One region of the Kitasatospora sp. NPDC051170 genome, then DNA from elsewhere that is predicted to be linked to it. Evidence: riboswitches for the same ligand, from Rfam matches in the RefSeq annotation. Region 1 holds a riboswitch; each other region holds the start of a gene.
The links. A riboswitch is a leader RNA that binds a small molecule or an ion and turns the genes downstream of it on or off. The one in region 1 is predicted to bind cobalamin.
Positions count from the first base shown of each region.

Region 1 (7,876 bases):
CCGCCCTCGCCGGAGGCGCCGAGCACGCGCAGCGCGTTCTCCTCGCCCACCTTCCACTTGGCGGACTTCACGAACTGGAACACCCCGACGGACCAGCCCTGGTTCCAGGCCCGCAGCGCCATGCCGAACGCGGCGGTGGACTTGCCCTTGCCCGGTCCGGTGTGCACGGCGGTGATCGGCTGCGTACGGCGCTGACGGGTCGTCAGGCCGTCGTCGGGGACGCTCTCGGGGACACCCTTGGGCATGTCGGCTCAGGCCGCCTTTCGCACGGTGGAAACGGAACGGTTCTCGCGGACGAGCGAGGCCACGCCCTCGGCGCGCAGCTCGTCCAGGCTGACGGCGGTGCCGCCGAGCACCCCGGCCAGGGTGCGGGCGAGGCCCAGGCGCACCGGCCCGGACTCGCAGTCCAGCACCACGCTGGCCGTGCCCTGCGCCGCGAACAGCGAGGCGGCGCGCCGGGACTGGGCCAGCGCGTCGCGCCCGCCGGTGGCCCGGCCGTCGGTGACGAGGACGAGCAGCGGGCGCCGGTTCGGGTCGCGCAGCCGCTCGACCCGCAGCACGTCGTGGGCGCGCAGCAGCCCGGCGGCCAGCGGGGTGCGCCCGCCGGTGGGCAGGGACTCCAGCCGGGCCGCGCCGACCTCCACGGAGGAGGTGGGCGGCAGGGCCAGCTCGGCGCCGGCGCCCCGGAAGGTGATCATGCCGATCTTGTCGCGCCGCTGGTAGGCGTCCATCAGGAGGGACAGCACCGCACCCTTGACGGCGCTCATGCGCTGGCGCGCGGCCATCGAGCCGGAGGCGTCCACGACGAACAGCACCAGGTTGGACTCCCGCCCCTGGCGCACCTGTTCGCGGAAGTCGTCCTTGTGCAGGACGAGCGCCCGCCCGTCGCGCCCGCGCGCCACCTGGTGCGGCGCGGCGGCCTGGAGGGTGGCGGTCAGGTGCAGCCGGCTGAGCGTGCCCTGGGGGCGGCGGGCGCGGATGGTGTGCCCGCCGGTGGTCTCGGCGGGGGAGCGGCGGCCCTGGGCGCCGTGGCCGGTGCCCTTCACGGTGAACAGCCGCGTACGGTACGGGTCGTTGGCCGCCACGGGCGCCGACTCCCGCGCGGGGGCGGGGTGTTGGGCGGGCATCGCGGGGACGTCGACCTCCGGGGAGGAGTCGGACGCCTCCGGTCCGCCGCCTTCGACGGGCTCCGGGGCGCCGCCGCCCCCGTCCGGCCCGCCCCCGTCCGGCCCGCCGCCCTCCGGCCCGCCGCCGTCGGGGCCTTCCCCGGGCCCGTCGCCCTCGGGCTCCGGGTCCGGTTCGTCGTCCCCGTCCGCGGCGTGCTCCTCCAGCGTCCGGTCCAGCTGCTCCTCGTCCAACCCCGGCGCGTCGAACGGGTTGCGCCGCCGCCGGTGCGGCAGCGCCAGCTGCGCGGCCTTGCGGACGTCCTCCTCCAGCACCTCCGTACGCCCCGCCCAGGCGGCCAGCGCGACGGCGGTGCGCGCCATCACGATGTCCGCGCGCAGCCCGTCCACCTCGAACGCGGCGCACACGGCGGTGATCTGACGCAGCGCCACATCCGTCAGCTCGACGGACGGCAGCAACTCCCGCGCGGTGGTGATGTGTTCGGCGAGCTCCCGCTCCTGCGCCGCGAACCGCGCCGCGAAACCGGCCGGGTCCGCGTCGTACGCGAGCCGCCGCCGCACGACCTCGGCGCGCTCCGAGGGCTCCCGGGTGGCGGCGATCTCGACGGTGAGCCCGAACCGGTCGAGCAGCTGCGGCCGCAGCTCGCCCTCCTCCGGGTTCATCGTGCCGACGAGCAGGAACCGCGCCGCGTGCCGCACCGACACGCCCTCGCGCTCGACGTACGAGCGGCCCATCGCGGCCGCGTCCAGCAGCAGGTCGACGACGTGGTCCTGGAGCAGGTTGACCTCGTCGATGTAGAGCACGCCCCGGTGCGCCTTGGCGAGCAGCCCGGGCTCGTACGCCTTGACGCCCTCGGCCAGCGCCCGCTCGAGGTCCAGCGAGCCGACGATCCGGTCCTCGGCCACGCCGACCGGCAACTCGACGAGCTGGGACGGCCGTTCGCGAACATCGAAGGAGTCGTGCGGCCCGTCCGGGCACTGCGGGTCGACGGACCCCGGCTCGCAGGCGAAGCGGCAGTCGTCCACGACGGTGATGGACGGCAGCAGCCCGGCCAGCGCCCGCACCATGGTGGACTTGGCGGTGCCCTTCTCGCCCCGCACCAGCACGCCGCCCACGGCCGGGGAGACCGCGTTCAGCAGCAGGCCGAGCCGCAGGTCGGCCATGCCGACGATCGCGGTGAACGGATAGCGGACGTCACTCATGCGTCACTCCCAGTCGTTGCCGTTGTCGTTCCCATGGCCACGGGCGAAGGCGCCCCCGGCGGCAGGAACGGCAGCGATCCGGCCGCCGGCACCCCGCCCTCGATCAGCTTCCACAGCGCGTCGGTGTCCGCGTGCTCCTCGATCAGGTCGCCGAGGCGGTCGAGCCGCGATTCCCGGGCCGCCGCGAAACAGGTGTCCGGCGCGGGGATGAACGCACGCCCCGCCAACTCGGCGACCTCCCGAAGGAGTTCACGGCGGAACCCGTCGTTCTCCAGCGCCCCGTGCCAGGTGGTGCCCCACACCGAGCCGACCCGGCAGCCGTCCAAGAACGGCGAACCACCATCGACCGACACCACCCCGTGGTGGATCTCGTACCCCTCCACCCGCTGCCCGTACGCGGAGCCCACCGGCCGCGCGAGCACCTTCTCCACGCCGAACCGCACCCGCGTCGGCAGCAGCCCGAGCCCGTCCACGGCGCCCGCCCCGGACTCCACCTCGTCCACGATCGAGCCCGCCAGCATCTGGTAGCCGCCGCAGACGCCGAGGACCGGCAGCCCGGCCGCCGCCCGCGCCTTGAGCGCCGGCTCCAGCCCCCGCTCCCGCAGCCAGGCGAGGTCCGCCACGGTGGCCCGGGTGCCGGGCAGCACGACCAGGTCCGCGTCGGCCAGCTCCTCCGGCCGCGTGGCCCAGCGCACCAGCACGCCCGGCTCCTGGGCGAGCGCGTCCAGGTCGGTGAAGTTGGACAGCCGGGGGAAGCGCACCACGGCCACCCGCAGCACGTCGGCACCCAGCGGCCCGCGCCCGTCGGAGGCGCTCCGGTCCACCACCGTCGACAGGTCCAGCGAGTCCTCGGCGTCCAGCCACAGCCCGGGCAGCATCGGCAGCGTGCCGAGCACCGGACGGCCGGTCAGCTCGCGCAGCATCTCCAGCCCGGGCGCCAGCAGCCGGGCGTCGCCCCGGAACTTGTTGACGAACCAGCCGGCCACGTGCCGCTGGTCCTCGGCCGACAGCAGCGCCAGCGTCCCGTACATCGCGGCGAACACCCCGCCGCGGTCGATGTCCCCGACGACCACGACGGGCAGGGCGGCGGCCGTGGCCAGGCCCATGTTGGCGATGTCCCGGTCGCGCAGGTTGATCTCGGCGGGCGAGCCTGCGCCCTCGCAGACGACCACGTCGAAGCGCGCCCGCAGGTCCGCCAGGCACTCCAGGGAGCGCTCCAGCAGGACGGGCTTGCGCTCCCGGTAGTCCAGCGCGCCGACCTCGGCGACGGGCCTGCCGAGCAGCACCACCTGGCTGCGCCCGTCCGCGCCGGGCTTGAGCAGCACCGGGTTCATCGCCGCCTCCGGCTCGACGCGGGCGGCCTGCGCCTGCATCGCCTGGGCACGGCCGATCTCGGCGCCGTCCAGGGTGACGAAGGAGTTCAGCGACATGTTCTGGGCCTTGAACGGCGCGACCCGCACGCCCTGACGGACCAGCCAGCGGCAGATCCCGGCCGTGACCACGCTCTTGCCGGCGTCCGAGGTCGTCCCCGCGACCAGCAGCGCGTTGCTCATCTACCTACCCCTCCACAGCCGCAGGGCCAGGTGCCCCGCGACGGACGTACCCAGCGCCAGCGCGCCCACCCGCCGCGACAGCGTGCAGGCCCGTTCGATGTCGTCGACCGTCACCGGCCGCAGCTCCTCGCCCAGGACGGGCCGGTGCTCCACCCGGGTGCCGTACTGCAGCGTCCCGCCCAGGCGCACGCCCACGGCGCCCGCGAAGGCCGACTCCGCCTGGCCCGCGTTGGGGCTCGGGTGCGAGGAGCCGTCGCGCCGCCAGACGCGCCAGGCCGTACGGGGCTCGGGCGCGGCGGCCACCGTCAGCAGCGCGGTGAGCCGGGCGCCCGGCCAGCCCGCCACGTCGTCGAGGCGGGCGGAGGCCCAGCCGAAGCGGGCGTAGCGGGGGGAGCGGTGGCCGACCATGGCGTCCAGGGTGTTGACAGCGCGGAAGGCCAGCAGTCCGGGCGTCCCGGCGATGGCGCCCCAGGTCAGCGCGTTGACGACGGCGTCGGCGGTGTTCTCGGCCACGGACTCGACCACCGCGCGGGCGATCTGCTGCCCGTCGAGCGCGCTCGGGTCCCGCCCGCACAGGTGCGGCAGCCGCTCCCGGGCGGCGGCGAGGTCCCCGGCGGCGAGCGAGCGGCCGATGGTGCGCGCCTCCCGGGTCAGCGAGGTGCCGCCGAGCACCGTCCAGGTGGCGGCGGCGGCCAGCGCGGCCCGGCCCAGCGGCCGGCGGCCCACCGTACGGTCCAGGGCCAGCGCGCCCGCCGCGACGGTGCCCACGCACAGTGCCGTGTACGCGGCGCCCGCCGCCCGGTCGTCGCGCCACAGCCGCCGCTCGAGGCGGCCCGCGGCGCTGCCGAACAGCGCGACGGGGTGGCCCCGGCGGGGGTCGGCGAAGCGGGAGTCGGCGGCGTAGCCCGCGACGGCGCCCAGCGCGAACGCGGCGGCGCGGGTCAGCGGGCGCATACGACCGGAGAGGGCCTGAAGGTTCGGGCAGCCTGCATCGCGTGGGTGTCCTCACTCAGGGTCCGCGCCCTGGCTCGACGTAACGGCGGCGAGAGTCTCCTGGCTTCCGGGTCGGACGCGCGCCCGGGCCTTCCAGCGGCTTCTGACGGCCCGCCGTGGCGAAATTCCGGGCGTGCTCCCCGGTGACAGTGGCGGGACCGCGCCGGATTCGCACCGGCTTCCTCTCCATGCCTCCGATTGGCCCCGAAATCCCACCACGCCCTCCGACGGGGAGTCAACCGAGGTCACGGAGGGTTTGGTCACACGATCGGCCCGGCCCGGTGGCCGCCCCCACCGGCGGCCGGGTGAACTGGTGCTCGACTCACATCGGGAGCAGCAGAGCGGGGAGTGGATATGCGTTGGGGAACCGCGGCCGTCGTGGCGGCCGCCGCCGTGGGTGCCGGGGCCGCCGCCGTGCTGGTGATCGGCCGCCGGGCCTCGGAGCGGATGGTCCGCCCGGAGACGGTCGTCCTGGAGTCCGGCCCGGTCCACGTCAAGAGCCTCGGCGCCGGCCGGGCCACCTTCACCCGGCGCCCCGAGACCCTGATGCCCGGCCGCTGGGCCGTGGAGTGGGCGGACGGCGGGCACGCCGTGGTCGGGGAGGTCCTCCACGGCGACGAGGAGGGCGTCACCCGCCGCCTGGTCCGCGCCGACCGCGGCACCCTCGCCCCCGGCACCGAGGTCCGCTTCACCCCGCGCGTACTGCTCGGCGACCCGACCGAGGCCCTGGGCCTGCCCTTCACCGAGACCGCCGCCGAGGGAGAACTCGGCGCCCTGCCCGCCTGGTACCTCGGCGGCAAGCGCGGCACCTGGGTGATCCTCGTCCACGGCCCCGGCGCCGACCGCGGCCAGGCGCTGCCCGTGCTCCCCGTCCTCGACCACCTGGGCCTGCCCGCCCTCGCGATCACCTACCGGGGCGACGAGGGCGCCCCCGCCTCCCCGGACGGGCTCAGCCACTTCGGCGAGACCGAGTGGCGCGACGTCGAGGCCGCGATCCGCCTGGCCCTCGACAACGGCGCCGGCAAGGTGATCCTCTACGGCTGGTCGGTCGGCGCGACCATGGTCCTTCAGGCCGCCGCCCGCTCCGCCTGGCCCCACGCCATCCGGGGCCTGGTCCTGGACTCCCCGGTGCTCGACCTCCCCGGCTCCGCCCGCCGCGACGCCCGCCGGGCCGGCCTCTCGAGCACCGCGGCCGAACTCGGCGCGCTCGCCGCCGAAGGCCGTACGGGGGTCGACCTCGCCGACTTCGCCCGCATCGCCGAGGGCACCGACCTGCGGGTGCCCACCCTGCTGCTCCAGAGCCCGGACGACACCGTCGCCCCCCTCGGCCCCGCCGAGCACCTCGCCACCGTCCGCCGGGACGTGGTGAGCCTCAAGCTCTTCCCCGGCGCCGACCACGCGGCCCTGTGGAACTCCGCCCCCGAGCACTACACCGAGCTCCTCCGCCGCTGGTTCACCCCCCTCCTGTAGAGCGCCTTCGGTCACTCGAAGTGACCGTCCGTACGGCCACCGCGACAACCCGGCATGTCCCCGCCACACGTTTCCGGCCAGGCGGTTTGCCTCTGTTGCCCGATCTTGCGGAGGTGCTGTAAGCGCGTGGTCGGTCGTACGGACAACCGGATGTGACAGAAGGCCCGTGCAAGGGGAAGACTGCTCGACGTGACGTCTCGGAACCCGCGCGACCGTGATGCCCCGCTCCAACCGACGATCGGTACCGGTGCGACGGTGACCCGTCTCCCCGGTACGGCCCAGCGGCCCACCGACGGCAGGCCGGGCCGGGCCGCCGTACCCCGTCGGCGAGGGCCCGCCCCGGCCCCCGGGCGAGGCCGGGTTCCGGTGCCCGAGGGCTTCCCCGCACCGGCCGAGCTGGCGCCCCTGGCCCGCCGGATGCTCGTGGACGCCGTCCGCGTCGCCCGCTGGGCCGGCGAGCTGGACGAGGTCGACAAGCGCGGCGAGCTGCTCCCCGACGACGCCCGCGCCGCGGGCCGCGCCCTGGCCATGACGGTCGGCGCGGCGGCCAAGGCGTGGGGTCAGGCGCTGCTGGTCGGCCTGGTGGAGGCCCGGGACGCCGGCGCCGGCCCCGGCTGGCGCCTGCACGCCTGGGAGCACGACGACGAGGCCGTGGTGCGCGGCTGGTCCGCGATGTTCGACGCCTGGACGCTGCTGGCCCCCGTGCCGCCCGCCGCCCTGCGCGGCGTCTTCGCCGTCCTGGCCGGCCAGGCCGTGGACCAGGCCCCGCAGCTGCTGTCCTTCCTGCACCTGGTCGCCGGGCCCGTCCCGGACAGCGAGCTGCTGGAACTGCTGCGCCGCGGCCTGGACGAGCGCCGCGTGGGCGGAGCCGCCGGACCGGGCCTCTCGCCCGTGCCGCACGCCGCCTCCGCCGTCTCGGCCGTGCGCGGCACCTGCCGCGAGCCGCAGATCGACACCCCGGCCGCGCCCTCGGACGTGGCCGCCGTCCTGGACTGGATGCTGGACGGCCTGGCGGCCGTCGGCGCCGTGGTGCGCCGGGACGAGGCCGCCGAGCTGTCCCCGCTGGGCCACTGGGCCGTGCGCGCCAAGCTGGAGGAGATCTGCACGGTCGCCCAGACAGCGGCCGGGCACATCGAGCAGAGCGCCTTCGAGCTGCTGAACGCCTGCGCCGACTACTCGCCGGGCCCGGCCCGCGCCGAGTTCCGCGCCTGGGTGGCCGCCCGCCCCGCCGACCGCGCGGTGGCCGAGCTGCTGGACGCCGCCCAGGGCGACGACGCGCTGGTGCGGGGCCTGGCCTTCGAGGCCCTGCGGGTGGCCGGCGGCCCGGCCGAGCAGGCGGTGCGCGCGGCGGTGGACGAGCCGGTGCTGCGCCCGTACGCCCTGCTGTGGCTGGCGGAGCGCGCCGACGAGGGCGTCTCCCCGGCGGACGTGCTGGGCGCGGAGGACGCGGCCTGGCTCTGGGTGGACACGGCGGCGGCGGTGCTGGACCACGGCGAGACGGAGCTGCTGGTCGGCCACGTCGAGGGCGCCTCG
Region 1 covers NZ_JBITFA010000023.1:94,200-102,075, forward strand. The annotation lists gene cobO (cob(I)yrinic acid a,c-diamide adenosyltransferase) at 1-245, opposite strand, end outside; gene ACIBCA_RS34400 (putative cobaltochelatase) at 252-2,327, opposite strand; gene ACIBCA_RS34405 (cobyric acid synthase) at 2,324-3,880, opposite strand; gene ACIBCA_RS34410 (cobalamin biosynthesis protein) at 3,881-4,834, opposite strand; cobalamin riboswitch at 4,927-5,059, opposite strand; gene ACIBCA_RS34415 (alpha/beta hydrolase family protein) at 5,228-6,343, shown strand; gene ACIBCA_RS34420 (hypothetical protein) at 6,710-7,876, shown strand, end outside.

Region 2 (7,876 bases), on a different contig from region 1:
GCGTGACAGACGGCGTCGCGGCAGAGGATGCGGCCGTCGGGGAGGGTGGTGGTGAAGTCGCTGGGGAGCGGTATGCGGTGGCCGTCGGAGCTGATCAGGCCGTTGTCCAGGATGTCGGCCTCCAGCGGGGTGCTGGTGCCGAGGCGGCCGTTGCCGTACATCATCGTGGCGGGGGCGTCGTTCTCGAGCGCGATCCTGGCGGGGCCCAGCGCCTCCCGGGCGGGGGTGAGGAGGTAGCGCAGGCCGTCGACGGCCAGGCGCAGACCCAGCATCAGCGCCGCCGTGACCGCCATCGAGGCCACCACGCGCCGTACGACCAGGCCGACGGCTGCTCCGAGGGCGACGCCCAGCAGGCTGAAGCCGACCACGGCGGGGCCGGAGGTCGTACGGCTCAGCCAGGTGAACCAGTGGTAGTAGCCGGGCACGGCGAAGCGCCCCTCGATCACGTCGACCCACCAGGTGGAGACGACCGCGAGGACGGTCGAGCCCGCGAGCGTCGCCGCGAGCGGCACGCCGAGGCGGGCGGCCAGCCAGCGGCGGCGGGAGACGGACTGCGTCCAGGCGAGCCGGTAGGTGCCGGTCTCGAACTCGCGGGCCAGCAGTGGCGCGCCGAGGAAGAGCCCGAGGGCGGGCGGCAGGGCGAGCAGCAGCCAGCCGGTGGCCTCCACGGCCGGCTGCCACATCGGGTCGAGCTTGACGGTGAGGTCCCCCGACCGGTTGGTGCACTCGGGCGGGAAGTAGACGGCGTTGCAGTTCTCCAGGTGGTTGGCGTGCACGTAGTGGCTGATCATGCCGCCGAGCACGAGCAGCCAGACGCAGACGGCCAGCAGGACGGCCCCGCCGACGAGCAGGGCGGTGCGCTCCTGGCGGGCGCTCAGCCAGGCGGGGCCGCGCAGCCGGTAGCGGGGGCGTACGAACGTGGTGGCGGCGGTCATCGGGCGGCCGCCTCGACGTGGCGGGGTGCGGCCTCGGACAGCAGCAGTGGTTCGGCGTCGGGGCTGCGCAGGTAGGAGAGCAACAGGTCCTCCAGGCTCGGTACGGTCGCTTCCCAGCTCGGGTCGAGTGGGCCGGAGGGCTGCAGCACGGCGGTGAACTGCCGTCCGGTACGGCGCAGTTCGACGATCCGGTGCCCGGCGAGTCCGTCCGGGGTGGTGTCGGTGCCCTCGTGGGCGCCGACGACCAGCCGGTGGGCCTCGCGCAGCTCGTCCACGTCCCCCGCGAGCCGGACCCGGCCGCCGCCGAGGAGCAGGACGAAGTCGCAGACGCCGTCCAGCTCGGCGAGCACGTGGGAGGAGATGAGCACGGTGGTGCCGTGCTCGGCGGCCTCGGCCATCAGCAGGCCCGTGAGCTCCTGGCGGGCCACCGGGTCGACGTCCGAGAGCGGTTCGTCGAGCAGCAGCAGGTCGGGGCGCTTGCCGAGAGCCAGGGCCAGGGCGACGCGGGTGCGCTGGCCGCCGGTGAGGGTGGCGATCCGGGCGTTCGGGTCGAGCCCGCCGAGGGTGACGATCCGTTCGGCGACGGCCTGGTCCCAGCCGGGGTTGAGTTCGTGGCCCGCGCGCAGCGTCTCGGCGACGGTGAGCCGGGGGTAGAGCGGCTTGTCCTGGCCGAGGAAGGCGACCCGGCGGCGGGACTCGGCGGCGCCCGCGGGCCGTCCGAAGACGCCGACGGCGCCGGTGGTCGGGGCGAGGAGGCCCGCGGCCAGGCCCAGCAGGGTGGACTTGCCCGCGCCGTTGGGGCCGACCAGGGCGCAGATCCGTCCGGCGGGGAGCCGGACGTCGCAGTCGCGGAGCGCCCAGGACCTGCGGTACTTCAGGCCGAGGCCGACGGCCGTGAGGGCGTCCTCGGCAGCGTCCTCGGCGGCGGGTTCGTCAGCGGGTTCGGCGGGACTGGGTATGGGGTGGTCGCTCACCCGGGCTCCTCGTGCAGTGGTGCTGGGGTCGTGCTCGTACGGGTGCTTGTGCTACTCGGTCGGTTCGGCGAAGGCGCCGTCCACGGCCGTGGTGACCAGGGCGGCGACGTCCTCGCGGTCGAGTCCGGCCGCGCGGGCCCGGCGGACCCAGTCGGCGAGCTCGGTGTGCAGGGCGGAGTCCGCGACGGTCTCCGGTTTGGCGAGCGAGCGGCGCACGAAGGTGCCCACGCCCCGGCGGCTGTCGACCAGCCCCTCCCGTTCCAGCTCGCGGTACGCCTTGAGCACGGTGTTGGGGTTGATCGCCGTGGCCTCCACCACCTCCCGCGCGGTGGGGAGTTGGTCGCCCGGGCGCAGCACCCCGAGCCGCAGGGCGCGCTTGGTCTGCTCCACGATCTGCAGGTACGGGGAGAGCCCGCTGTGTCGGTCGATGAGGTACTCGACCACGTTAGACCGCCATTTCACTAGTTATCTAGGGGAATCCTGCCCAGCCGCCCCGCCCGGCGTCAAGCCCGGCTCACGGAGTGGCCTTGACAAGGCGATTGGCGCCGTGATCACCATTCCACTAGTTAACTAGTGGAATGGTGATCATGCGATGATCGACAACCTGCTGGAGCGTCAGCCGCTCGTCCGCCCGGCGGCACCGGCGCCCGCCCCCATGGCCCGCAGGATCGGACCGAACGGGCTGGGCCTGGCCGTGGCCGCGCTGTTCTTCGGCCTGTACGTGCTGCTCTCGATCAGCCGGCACGAGCGGATGCTCAGCGCCGCCTTCGACCTCGGGATCTTCGAACAGGCCGTCCGCGCCTACGCTCACGGCCGGCTGCCGGTGGTCCCGCTCAAGGGCCCCGGCTACGACCTGCTGGGTGACCACTTCCACCCCGTCCTCGCCCTGCTCGCCCCCGCCTACCGGCTCTTCCCCACCCCCGTCACCCTGCTCGTCGCCCAGGCCGCCCTGATGGCGCTCGCCTGCCTGCCGATCACCCGCTGGGCCTACCGGACGGCGGGGCCGAGGGCCGCGCTGGTCCTCGGGTCGGCCTTCGGCGCCTCCTGGGGGATCGTCTCGGCCGTCGCCTACGACTTCCACGAGATCTGCTTCGCCGTGCCGCTGCTCGCCTTCGCCGTCGAGGCGCTGGGGGAGCGGCGCTGGCGGGCGGGGATGCTGTGGGCGCTGCCGCTGGTGCTGGTCAAGGAGGATCTCGGGCTCACGGTCGCGGCCGTCGGCCTGTACGTCGCACGGCGGGGCGGGCGCGGACGGCGCGGGCCCGGGCTGGCCGTGGCGGTGTTCGGCCTCGGGGCGACGGTCGTCGAGACGGCCGTGCTGCTGCCGAGGGCCAACCCGCAGGGCGTCTTCGACTACTGGCAGCAACTGCCGGGCTCCCACGCCGCGTTGCCGATGGCGCTGGTCACGTTCGGCTGGCCGCCCGTGAAGTGGCTGCTGCTGGCGATGCTCGCCGCCCCCGTCGCCTTCGTCGGCCTGCGCTCCCCGCTCGCGCTGCTCTGCCTGCCCACCCTGGCCTGGCGGCTCACCGCCTCCAACGAGCACTACTGGCAGCCGGGTTACCACTACAGCGCGATCCTGATGCCGATCCTCTTCGGCGCCCTGCTGGACGTTCTCACCCGCCGCCCGGGCCTGCGGCGACGCGCACTCGCCGTCTGCGCGGTCGTCGCCGCCGTCACCACCGTGGTGTACCCCCTGCGGGACCTGGCCCTCCCGGGCGGCTGGCACCGGCCCGCCCACGTCCGTACGGCCCACCGCCTGCTCGCGCTGATACCCGACGGCTCCCGCGTCGCCTCCACCAACCGCCTCGCCCCGATCCTGGTCGCCCGCTCCGAGGCCGTCGGCCTGGTCTGCCAAGATCCCGGACCGCTCTCCGCCGACCCGCCCGAGTGGGTCGCGGCCGACGCCACCGACCCGACGGTGAAGTCCCCCTGCGCCCGGGCGTCGACGGAGTCCGCCCTGGCCGCCTACCGCGCCGAGGGCTACCGCACGGTGGCCGAGGAGGATGGCATCCTCGTCCTGCGCCGGCCGTGAGGCGCCCGGAATGACAGGGCGTCAACGCACGCACTCCGCCGAGGATGCGGAATTCGACACCCAGCACCACGGAACCCGATCTATGCTGACGGAGCAGCTGGTTCGCCCTGTCCGCCAGGCAGGCGCGTCGCAAGAGGGAACCCGGTGAAGCCTTTCAACTGGCCAGTCCGGGACTGCCCCGCAGCGGTGAGTGGGAACGACCGCCGTCATACGCACTGGGCCCGGGAGGGTCTGGGAAGCGACGGCCAGTAGGAGGGCCCCCGGTCCGGGGGACGCGCCCGCGAGTCCGAAGACCTGCCCGCTGCCCGCGTGCGACCGATCGCGCGCGGAGATCCCGGTGACCTCGTGGGCGGGTCGGCGTGCACAGCGGACGGGCTCGCCCGGTCCGCCGGTTCAGCACCCCTTCGCGCCTTCGTCCCGTCCCCGGGGACCAGAGGAAACAGGCTCGCGAAGGAGAGTCCCTTGACAGCGAATCCGGCGAAGACAGCGAAATTCACGGCCGCGGCCGCCCGCGCCACCGTCCACGGCTACCCCCGGCAGGGCCGGAACCGGGAGCTCAAGAAGGCCGTCGAGGGGTACTGGAAGGGCACGGTCACGGCCGACGCCTTGCACTCCACGGCCGCCGACCTGCGCCGGGAGAGCCGGCGCCAGCTCGCCGCCGCGGGCGTCGAGGAAGTCCCCACCGGCGACTTCTCCCTCTACGACCACGTGCTCGACACCACCGTCGCGCTCGGCGCGATCCCGGCCCGCCACCGCGCCGCCGTCGCCGCCGACCCCCTGGACGGCTACTTCGCCATGGCGCGCGGCACCCAGGACGTCGCGCCGCTGGAGATGACCAAGTGGTTCGACACCAACTACCACTACCTCGTCCCCGAGTTGGGGCCCGACACCGTCTTCGTCGCCAACCCCGCCAAGGCCGTCGCCGAACTGCGCGAAGCCCTGCTGGCCGGCCACCGGGCCCGGCCCGTCCTCCTCGGGCCGGTCACCTACCTGCTGCTCGCCAAGCCCGCGCCCGGCGTCGCCGAGGACTTCCAGCCCCTCACCCTGCTCGACCGGCTGCTGCCCGTCTACGCCGAACTCCTCGCCGAGCTGCGCACCGCCGGCGCGGAGTGGGCCCAGCTGGACGAGCCCGCGCTCGTCCAGGACCGCACCCCCGCCGAGCTGAACGCCACCGCCCGCGCCTACCGCGAGCTCGGCGCCCTGGCGGACCGGCCCAAGCTGCTCGTCGCGAGCTACTTCGACCGCCTCGGCGCGGCCCTGCCCGTCCTCGCCAAGGCACCGGTGGACGGGCTCGCCCTGGACTTCACCGGCCCGGCCGCCGCGAACCTCGATGACCTGGCGGCCGCCGGAGGGCTGCCCGGCAAGCGGCTCGTCGCCGGGGTGATCGACGGGCGCAACGTCTGGATCAACGACCTGGGGAAGTCGCTGGCCACCCTGGCGACGCTGCTGGGCCTCGCCGGCACCGTCGACGTCGCGCCGTCCTGCTCGCTGCTGCACGTCCCCCTCGACGCCACCGCCGAACGGGAGCTGGACCCGCAGATCGCCCGTTGGCTGGCCTTCGCCCGGCAGAAGGCGTCCGAGGCCGCGCTGCTGGCCCGAGGGCTGCGCGAGGGCACCGCCGCGATCACCGCCGAACTCGCCGCCAACCGCGCCGACCTGGCCTCCCGCGCTGCCTCGCCCGTCACCCGCGACCCGGCCGTGCGGGCCCGGGCCGCCGCCGTCACGGACGCCGACGCCCGGCGGGCGCAGCCGTACGCGGCGCGGGCCGAGGCCCAACGGGCCAGGCTGGGGCTGCCGTTGCTGCCGACCACCACGATCGGCTCCTTCCCGCAGACCACCGAGCTGCGCACCGCCCGTGCCGACCTGAGCGCCGGCCGGATCGACGCCGGGGCCTACCGGGAGCGGATCGAGGCCGAGGTGCGCGAGGTGATCGCCTACCAGGAGAAGGCCGGGCTGGACGTGCTCGTGCACGGCGAGCCCGAACGCAACGACATGGTCCAGTACTTCGCCGAGCAGCTCACCGGCTACCTGGCCACCCGGCACGGCTGGGTGCAGTCCTACGGCACCCGGTACGTTCGCCCGCCGGTCCTCGCCGGGGACGTCTCGCGCCCGCAGCCGATGACCGTCGACTGGTTCCGCTATGCGCAGGGCCTCACCACCCGCCCGGTCAAGGGCATGCTCACCGGGCCCGTCACCATGCTCGCCTGGTCCTTCGTCCGCGACGACCAGCCGCTCGCGGACACCGCGCGGCAGGTCGCCCTGGCGCTGCGCGACGAGGTCACCGACCTGGAGGCGGCCGGGGCGGCGGTCGTCCAGGTCGACGAGCCCGCGCTTCGCGAGACCCTCCCCCTGCGGTCGGCCGACCGGGCCGCGTACCTGGACTGGGCGACGGACGCCTTCCGCCTGGCCACCTCGGGCGTACGGGCGGACACCCAGATCCACACCCACATGTGCTACGCCGAGTTCGGCGCGATCATGACCGCGATCGACGACCTCGACGCGGACGTCATCTCCCTGGAGGCGACGCGCTCCCACATGGAGGTGGCCGGCGAACTGGCCCGGGCGGGCTACCCGCGCGAGGTGGGCCCGGGCGTGTGGGACATCCACTCCCCGCGCGTGCCGAGCACGGCCGAGGCGGTGGAACTCCTGCGGGCCGGGCTCGCCGCGATCCCGGCCGCGCGGCTCTGGGTCAACCCCGACTGCGGTCTGAAGACCCGCGGCTGGGCGGAGACCAGGGCCTCGCTGGAGAGCCTGGTCGGCGCGGCCCGCCGCCTGCGCGGGGAACTCGAGGGCTGAGGCGCGGGAGGGGCGGGAGGGGCGGGCAGGGCCCGCCCCTCCCGGTGCGTCGGTCAGCCGGTCTTCTCGACGCGGGCGGCCCAGCGCTGTTCGACGTTGCTGAAGCGCCAGTACCCGAGGGCGCAGGCCCAGACGACGACGAACATGCCGACCAGGACGTAGCCGACGTTGTCCAGGCTGATGTCGGCGATCCAGGTGGTGACGGGGTCGGTGAGGTCGAGCTTCTCGTGCAGGACGTGGACGAGTTCGATGGTGCCGATGAAGAAGGCGACGGCGATCGAGAGGCCCGTGATGGTGAGGTTGTAGTAGACCTTGCGGACCGGGTTGGAGAAGGCCCACTGGTAGGCGAAGTTCATGAAGGTGCCGTCGAGCGTGTCGAACAGGCTCATGCCGCAGGCGAACAGCAGCGGCAGGCAGATGATCGCGTACCAGGGCAGGCCCGAGGCCGCGCCCGAGCCCGCCATCACCATCAGCGTCACCTCGGTGGCGGTGTCGAAGCCCAGGCCGAACAGCGCGCCGATGGGGAACATCTGGCCGGGGCGGCGGATGGAGTTGGTGAGGCGGCCGAGGATGCGGTTCATGAAGCCGCGCTCGTCGAGGTGCTTCTCCAGCTGCTTCTCGTCGAACTGCCCGGAGCGCATCGACTTGTAGACCTTGTAGATGCCCGCGAGCGCGAAGAGGTTGAGGGCGGCGATGAGGTAGAGGAAGGCGCCGGAGACGCTGGTGCCGACCAGGCCGAGCCACTGGTGGGTGGCCGACTGGTCGTCGATCAGGGTGCCGGCGATCTTGGCTCCACCCGCGACGAGGGCGGCCAGCACCATGACGATGCTGGAGTGGCCCAGGGCGAACCAGAAGCCGACGGAGACCGGGCGCTGCCCGTCCGCCATCAGCTTGCGGGTGGTGTTGTCGATGGCGGCGATGTGGTCGGCGTCGAAGGCGTGCCGCATGCCGAGGGTGTAGGCGGTGATGCCGAGGCCGACGCCGAAGGTCTCGGTCCCGATGGTGTAGTGGTTCGGCGCGATCAGCAGGAACAGCATGCCGAAGGCGACGAGGTGCATGGCGACGATGGCGCCCAGCAGGGTGGCGGTGCGGACGGTGTCCTTGCGCTGCCAGCGTGGCGGCAGGGGTAGGGCGGACGACGG
Region 2 covers NZ_JBITFA010000001.1:458,893-466,768, reverse strand. The annotation lists gene ACIBCA_RS02120 (hypothetical protein) at 1-935, opposite strand, end outside; gene ACIBCA_RS02115 (ATP-binding cassette domain-containing protein) at 932-1,909, opposite strand; gene ACIBCA_RS02110 (GntR family transcriptional regulator) at 1,961-2,353, opposite strand; gene ACIBCA_RS02105 (DUF2079 domain-containing protein) at 2,502-3,938, shown strand; cobalamin riboswitch at 4,020-4,255, shown strand; gene metE (5-methyltetrahydropteroyltriglutamate--homocysteine S-methyltransferase) at 4,401-6,734, shown strand; gene ACIBCA_RS02095 (HoxN/HupN/NixA family nickel/cobalt transporter) at 6,788-7,876, opposite strand, start outside.
Region 2: linked by a shared signal. The riboswitch ahead of metE (5-methyltetrahydropteroyltriglutamate--homocysteine S-methyltransferase) and the one ahead of ACIBCA_RS34410 (cobalamin biosynthesis protein) in region 1 are both predicted to bind cobalamin.

Region 3 (7,876 bases), on a different contig from region 1:
GGCGGTTCCGTCAACGTCCACCTCGGCGGAGGGTGGCGGACGCAGTACCCGCAAGCCCCCTGCGCGCCCCCGCGCCCAGGCACTGCTTCTCTCCCAGGAGGAGATCCCCCTCATGACCGCCCGTACCCGCACCCGGCTCCTCGCCACCTGCGCGGTTGCCGCCTCCGTGTCCCTCGTCCTGACCGGCTGCGGCAGCAGCAAGTCCTCCTCCGGTTCCACCGCCGGCGCGGGCACCAACCCGAGCGCCACGGTCGGCGCCGTGACGGCCGACCCGAAGCTGGCCGACCTCGTCCCCGCCGACGTCAAGTCCTCGGGCAAGCTCGTGGTCGCCGCCGACGCCTCGTACGCGCCCAACGAGTTCAAGGACGAGAAGGGCAACATCGTCGGCATGGACGTCGACCTGGCCGACGCCATCGCCAAGAAGCTGGGGCTGACGGCCGACGTCCAGAACGCCGACTTCACCTCGATCATCCCGGGCATCTCGGCGAAGAAGTACCAGGCCGGCATGAGCTCCTTCACCGACACCAAGGAGCGCGAGGCGACCGTCGACATGGTCACCTACTTCACCGCCGGCTCGGCCATCGCGGTGAAGAAGGGCAACCCGGACAAGATCGACGCCAAGGACCTCTGCGGCAAGAAGGTCGCCGTCCAGACCGGCACCACCCAGGCCGACGAGATCAAGGACAAGCGCAACCCGGACTGCTCCAAGGCCGGCAAGCCGACCATCCCCAACGACGGCGACAAGTTCCCGCTGCAGACGGACGTCACCCAGGCCCTGTTCGCCGGCCGCGACCAGGCCATGATGGCCGACTCGCCGGTGATCGACTACGCCCTCAAGCAGACCAACGGCCAGCTCGAGAAGATCGGCGACACCTACGACAGCGCGCCCTACGGCGTCGTCCTGGACAAGAACTCGCCGCTCACCAAGGCCGTGCAGGGCGCCGTCCAGTCGCTGATCGCCGACGGCACCTACAAGCAGATCCTCGCCAAGTGGGGCGTCGAGGCCGGCGCGATCGACAAGTCCGAAGTCAACGCCGCCAAGAGCTGACCCTCCGCTCCACCACACCCCCTGAGGCCACTCAACTGTGAATTCTTCAGACCAGGGGCTGGCGAAGCCGGGACGGCCTGAGCCCATCAAGGCCGTCCCGGTGCGCCACCCCGGACGCTGGGCCGGAGCCCTCGTCGTCCTCGTCCTCGCGGCGATGCTGCTCCACGCCCTGATCTACAACCCCGCGTTCCAGTGGGACGTCGTCCGCGACACGATGCAGGACGAGACGATCATCGCCGGCATCGGCAAGACGCTCGAACTCACCCTGTTCGCCATGCTCATGGGCGTGGTCGGCGGTGTGCTCCTGGCGATCATGCGACTCTCGCCGAACCCGCTGCTGTCCGGGACGGCCTGGTTCTACATCTGGGTGTTCCGCGGCACCCCCGTGCTGGTCCAGCTCGTGTTCTGGAACACCCTGGGCACGCTCTGGCACACCCTCTCGGTAGGCGTCCCGTTCGGCCCGTCGTTCTGGTCCGAGGACACCAACACCCTCATCCCGACCTTCACCGCCGCGCTCCTCGGCCTCGGCCTCAACGAGGCCGCGTACATGGCGGAGATCGTCCGCGGCGGCATCCAGTCCGTCGACGAGGGCCAGAGCGAGGCCGCGCACGCGCTGGGCATGAGCCGGGCGGCCACGCTGCGCCGGATCGTCCTGCCGCAGGCGATGCGGGTGATCATCCCGCCGACCGGCAACGAGACCATCTCGATGCTGAAGACCACCTCGCTGGTCCAGGTCATCTCGCTGACCGAGCTGTTCACGGCCGGCCACGACATCTACTCGCGCACCTTCCAGACCGTCCCGGTGCTGGTCGCGGTCAGCATCTACTACCTGATCATGACCTCGATCCTCACCATCGGGCAGTACTACATCGAGCGGCACTACGCTCGTGGTGCGAACCGAACGCTGCCGCCGACACCGCTTCAGCGGGTGCGCAGGCTGTTCGCCGGAAAGCCGGCCCCGAAGGAGCACGACGTCGTCCCGGGGCTCGAGGGAGGTGGTCACGTATGACCGATCTGACCAAGACCCCTGCGGACGCCGCACCGGCCGCCGACCGGCCGATGGTCCGGGCCGAGGGCGTGCACAAGTCGTACGGCCTGGTCGAGGTGCTCAAGGGCATCGACCTGGAGGTCAGGCAGAGCGAGGTGTTCTGCCTGGTCGGGCCGTCCGGTTCCGGCAAGTCGACCTTCCTGCGGTGCATCAACCACCTCGAGAAGATAAACGGCGGCCGCCTGTGGGTGGACGGCGAACTCGTCGGCTACCGGCAGAAGGGCGACCGGCTCCACGAGCTGCGCGACCGCGAGGTCGCCCTCAAGCGGCGTGACATCGGCATGGTGTTCCAGCGCTTCAACCTGTTCCCCCACATGACGGCCGTCGAGAACGTCATGGAGGCCCCGGTCCAGGTCAAGAAGGAGAGCAAGGCCGAGGCCCGCGAGCGCGGCATGGCCCTGCTGGAGCGGGTCGGACTCGCCGACAAGGCGAAGAGCTACCCCTCGCAGCTCTCCGGCGGCCAGCAGCAGCGCGTGGCGATCGCCCGTGCGCTGGCCATGAAGCCCAAGCTGATGCTCTTCGACGAGCCCACCTCGGCGCTCGACCCGGAGCTGGTCGGCGAGGTGCTGGACGTCATGCGCGGCCTGGCCGAGGAGGGGATGACGATGATCGTCGTCACCCACGAGATGGGCTTCGCCCGCGAGGTCGGCGACGCGCTGGTGTTCATGGACGGCGGCGTGGTCGTCGAGTCCGGCAACCCCCGCGAGGTGCTCGGCAACCCGCAGCACGAGCGCACCAGGGCCTTCCTGTCCAAGGTGCTCTGAGCACGTACGATCGGCGCCCGGCAGGCGGATCCTGCCGGGCGCCGACGTTTTCCCTCTCAAGGTAATAGGCTGGATGCCGTCAGCCCGTTACCGAAACCTGGAAGGACCGCCGTGGAGCTGGCCTCGTACGCCGACCTCGCCGTTCGGCTGGTGAACACCGAGGAGCCCGAGCGCGGCACCGACACCCTGACCTCGGTGGACGCGGTGCGCGCCCTCTTCTCCGACTCCTCCCGGGCCGCCGCCCTGGCGGACGAGTCCGACGTGCCCCGGCTGCGGGCCGTGCGCACCCGGCTGCGCGGCGTCTTCGAGTCCGCCGCCGAGGGGGACGAGATCCGCTCCGTCGACCTGCTGAACAGCCTGCTGATGGAGTACCCCGTCAGCCCGCTGGTCTCCGGCCACGACTTCCTGGACGACGCCGGCCGCCCGCGCTGGCACCTGCACCTGGCCGACAACTCCCCCACCGCCACCGCCCACTTCAGCGCGGTGGCCTGCATGGGCCTGGCCGTCCACCTCACCGAGCTGGGCGCCGACCGCCTCGGCATCTGCCAGGCCGCGCCCTGCCGCAACGCCTACCTGGACACCTCGACCAACCGCTCCCGGCGCTACTGCTCCGACCGCTGCGCCACCCGCGCCAACGTGGCCGCCTACCGCGCCCGCAAGCGCCTGGAGGCCGCGGCGGCGCTCCAGGAGCAGCCCTGAGCAGCCCTGAGCAGTCCTGAGCAGTCCTGAGCAGTCCTAGCCAGGAGAGGCGCTACGGGGTCTCCTCGACCCAGACGCCGAGGCGGCGGGCCAGCCCCGGCAGCCGTACCAGCCGGGAGCCCAGCAGCAGCCGTTCCAGCCGCCGCCCCGGCGCCAGCCAGGCCGGGGCGGGGCGCAGCCGCAGCAGCACCCGGCCGAGGACCAGTTCGTCCGGCACGGCGCCGTAGGAGCGGCTGTCGCTGTCCACGGGGCGGTTGTCGGAGAGCAGCCACCAGCCCTTCGCCCGGCGCTCGGCGGCCCGCTTCACCACCAGCAGGTCCTGCTGGAGGGGGTGCCGGAAGAGCACCACGGCCCCGGGCCTGATCGGCGCCCCGTAGCGGACGAGCAGCTGGTCGCCCTCGCGCAGGGTCGGCACCATGGACGGGCCGGCCACGTCGACCAGCCCGAACGGCAGCGCTCCGCCCCGGGCCACGCCCTCCGCTCCCGTGCTCCGCGCCACGACTCCTCCTCCCGCGCCGACCGCCCCCAGTCTGCCGTACGGACCGTCACCGGTTCGACGTGCGCTTCGACTCGGCCGCGGCCCGTGCGCGACTCGGCCTTTTGCCCTAGGCCCACCGCCCGATCGCGAAACCACGAGGGGGTGGCGGTAGTCTCGGCCGCGGGAAGACGATCTAAGGAAGGACTCCCATGTTCTCTCGTCTGTTTGCACCGCGCGTCACCGCGCACGCCCACTGCGACCTGCCCTGCGGTGTGTACGACCCCGCGCAGGCCAAGCTGGAGGCCGAGTCGGTCAAGGCCACCCAGGAGAAGTACCAGGCCAACGAGGACCCGCACTTCCGCGCCCGCGCCATCATCATCAAGGAGCAGCGCGCCGAGGCCGTCAAGCACCACATCTCGGTGCTGTGGAGCGACTACTTCAAGGCCCCGCACTTCGAGAAGTACCCGCAGCTGCACCAGCTGATCAACGACACCCTCAAGGCCGCCTCGGCCGCGAAGGCGTCGACGGACCCGGCCACCGGCCAGGCCCTGCTGGACCTGATCGCCGAGGTCGACAAGATCTTCTGGGAGACCAAGCAGGCCTGAGCCTGACGCGTCGCCACCCGGCCGCCCCCGTCCGCACCGCCGGACGGGGGCGGTCGTGCGTTCACGGCCGCGCCGACTCGCGCCCCGCCCCACCCCGCCAAACCTGGTAAGGGTTGCCTAGCCTGAGTGGCTGTTATGCTGCCTGGGCGTCCGAGGGAGAAGTCCGGTGAGAGTCCGGCGCTGACCCGCAACGGTGAGCGGAGCCCGTACCCGTACGGCCCCGCCAGCCCGATCGCCCCCGGCCGCTGTACTCCCGACGACTCGCCGTGGACTGCGAGGGGACGGCCCCCTCCGGCGCAGCCCGGCAGGCGGCCCGGCCCGGCGCGCCCCCGGCCCGAGGCAAGGCGCAGCCGCCCGTGACCGTGAGCACCAGCCCGCCCCCACGCCGAACACCCGCCCCGCCCCTCGCGCTCGGGCTGCTCCTCGCCCTGCTGGTCTCGCTGGTCTGCGGGGTCGTCCTCGGCTCCGCCGGGCTGGACGTCCCGCAGGTCCTGCGGCTGCTGGGCGCCGGCCTGACGGGCGGCCGGCTGGAGGCCGACGAGGCGGCCGCGTACGCGATCGTCTGGCAGATCCGGCTGCCGCGCACCCTCCTGGCCGCCGTGGTCGGCGCGGGCCTGGCCGCCACCGGCGTGGCCGTGCAGGCGCTGGTGCGCAACGCGCTCGCCGACCCCTTCGTCCTCGGCATCTCCTCCGGAGCGGCGGTCGGCGCCAACGCCGTGATGCTGCTCGGCGCCTTCGCCGCGCTCGGGATCTGGGCGATATCCGTCTCCGCCTTCGCCTCCGCGCTGGCCGCGATGGTGCTGGTCTACCTCGCCGCCCGCACCGCGTACGGGCTCACCCCGCTGCGGCTGGTGCTCACCGGCACCGCGCTGTCCTACGGGTTCTCCGCCGTCACCTCCCTGATGGTCTTCGCCGCCGACCGCGGCGAGGCCGCCCGGGACGTCATGATGTGGCTGCTCGGGAGCCTCGGCGGCGCGACCTGGGGCTCGGTGCCGATCGCCGCCGCCACCGTCCTGGCCGGGCTGGTGTACCTGGCCTGCGCCTCCGGGCGGCTGGACGCGCTCGCGATGGGCGACGAGACCTCCGCCTCGCTCGGCGTGGACCCGGACCGGCTGCGCCGCGAGCTGTTCGTGGTGACGGCCGCCGTGACCGGCACCGTGGTCGCCGTGAGCGGGGCGATCGGCTTCGTCGGGCTGCTGATGCCGCACCTGGCCCGGATGCTGGTCGGCGCCTCGCACCGCCGGGTGCTGCTCGTCGCGCCGCCGGCCGGGGCGCTGCTGCTGGTCTGGGTGGACATCGCCTCACGGACCCTGCTGGCACCCGCCGAACTGCCCGTCGGGGTCTTCACGGCCGTGCTCGGGGTGCCCGCCTTCCTGCTGATGATGCGCCGCCGCGGCCAGGCCCTGGGAGGGCGATGATGGCGAACCCCGAGGAACTGCTCGTCGAGGGCGTCAGCGTCGAACTGGCGGGCACCAGGCTCGTCCACGAGGTGGGTCTGAGGGCCGCGCCCGGGCAGGTGGTCGGGCTGATCGGGCCCAACGGCAGCGGCAAGTCCACGCTGCTGCGCTGCGTCTACCGGGTGCTGCGCCCGGCGGGCGGGTCCGTACGGCTGAACGGTGACGACCTGCACGCGCTGACCCCGCGCGAATCGGCCCGCCGGGTGGCCGCGCTGACGCAGGAGCACTCGGCCGAGTTCGACTTCACCGTGGCCGAGGTGGTCGTCATGGGACGGCTGCCGCACCGGCGGGGCCTGTCCGGCCCCGGCGCCCACGAGGCGGAGCGCTGCGCGGAGGCGATGCGCCGGGTCGGCGTGGAGCACCTGGCCGAGCGGGGCTTCCTGCACCTGTCCGGCGGCGAGAAGCAGCGGACGCTGATCGCCCGCGCGATCGTCCAGGAACCGAGGCTGCTGGTGCTGGACGAGCCCACCAACCACCTGGACGTCGCCCACCAGTTGGAGGTGCTGGCGCTGGCCCGCGAGGCCGGCCCGACCGTGCTCACCGCGCTGCACGACCTCAACCTGGCGGCGGCCCACTGCGACCTGCTGTACGTGCTGCGCGCCGGCCGGATCGTCGCCTCGGGGCCGCCCGAGGAGGTGCTCCGGCCCGAGCTGCTGGCCGAGGTGTTCGGCGTGCGGGCCACGCCCGTACGGCACCCGCTGACCGGCGCCCTCCAGTTGCTGTTCGACCGCCTCTGAGCTCGCCGGCCGACCTCTGCCGACCTCTGCCGACCTCTGCCGACCTCTCCGGGAGGAGAACCCCCTTGCGTACCAAAGCCCTTGCCGCCGTCACCCTGCTCGCCCTCGGCCTCACCGCCTGCGGCGCCGAGATCGCCCCCGCCGACAGGGCTTCCACCGACGAAGCCTCCGGCTCCTCGGCGCACTACCCGGTGACCGTCGACAACTGCGGCACCGGGCTCACCTTCGCGCAGAAGCCCGCCCGGACGGTCACCAACGACGTCGGCATCACCGAGATGATGTTCGCCCTCGGCCTCGCCGACCGGATGGCCGGCTACGTGATGCCCGAGGACAAGGGGCGGATCGACACCGTCGAGTGGAAGGACGGGTACGAGAGGACCACCTGGCTCTCCAAGAAGGTGCTCACCAAGGAGATCGCCCTGGACGCCAGGGCCGACCTGGTCTTCGCCGGCTGGCACTACGGCTTCGACGAGGGCAGCGGCGTCACCCCGGAGGCGTTCAAGGCCCTCGGCGTGGCCTCCTACGTGCTCACCGAGTCCTGCCGCAGCGGCAAGGGCTCCGAGCGCGGCGTGATGGACCCGCTGGAGGCGCTCTACACCGACCTGGCCAACCTCGGCGAGATCTTCGACGTCCGCGAGCGCGCCGACAGGCTGATCGCCCGCTTCAAGGCGCAGGTCGACGCCGTCCCCAGGCCGGAGCGCCGCCCGTCCGTCTTCCTGTACGACAGCGGGAAGGACAAGCCGTACACGGCGGGCAGGTTCGCCGCCGCGGACGAGATCATCGGCAAGGCCGGCGGTACCAACGTCATGCACGACCTGAACGACTCCTGGGTGACGGCCGGCTGGGAGAGCGTGGTGCAGCGCGACCCCGAGGTGATCGTGATCAACGACTACGGCTCGGTGAGCGCCGAGGAGAAGCGGAACTTCCTCAAGTCCCTGCCCGCGCTGGCCGGCGTCTCGGCGATCAGGAACGACCGGATCTTCGTGATGGACTACGTCGACCTGGTGGAGAGCCCCCGCAACCCGGCGGCGATCACCTCG
Region 3 covers NZ_JBITFA010000002.1:666,157-674,032, reverse strand. The annotation lists gene ACIBCA_RS06630 (ABC transporter substrate-binding protein) at 113-1,048, shown strand; gene ACIBCA_RS06625 (amino acid ABC transporter permease) at 1,149-2,057, shown strand; gene ACIBCA_RS06620 (amino acid ABC transporter ATP-binding protein) at 2,054-2,860, shown strand; gene ACIBCA_RS06615 (CGNR zinc finger domain-containing protein) at 2,972-3,559, shown strand; gene sodX (nickel-type superoxide dismutase maturation protease) at 3,612-4,058, opposite strand; gene sodN (superoxide dismutase, Ni) at 4,247-4,642, shown strand; cobalamin riboswitch at 4,750-4,898, shown strand; gene ACIBCA_RS06600 (FecCD family ABC transporter permease) at 5,005-6,060, shown strand; gene ACIBCA_RS06595 (ABC transporter ATP-binding protein) at 6,057-6,836, shown strand; gene ACIBCA_RS06590 (ABC transporter substrate-binding protein) at 6,902-7,876, shown strand, end outside.
Region 3: linked by a shared signal. The riboswitch ahead of ACIBCA_RS06600 (FecCD family ABC transporter permease) and the one ahead of ACIBCA_RS34410 (cobalamin biosynthesis protein) in region 1 are both predicted to bind cobalamin.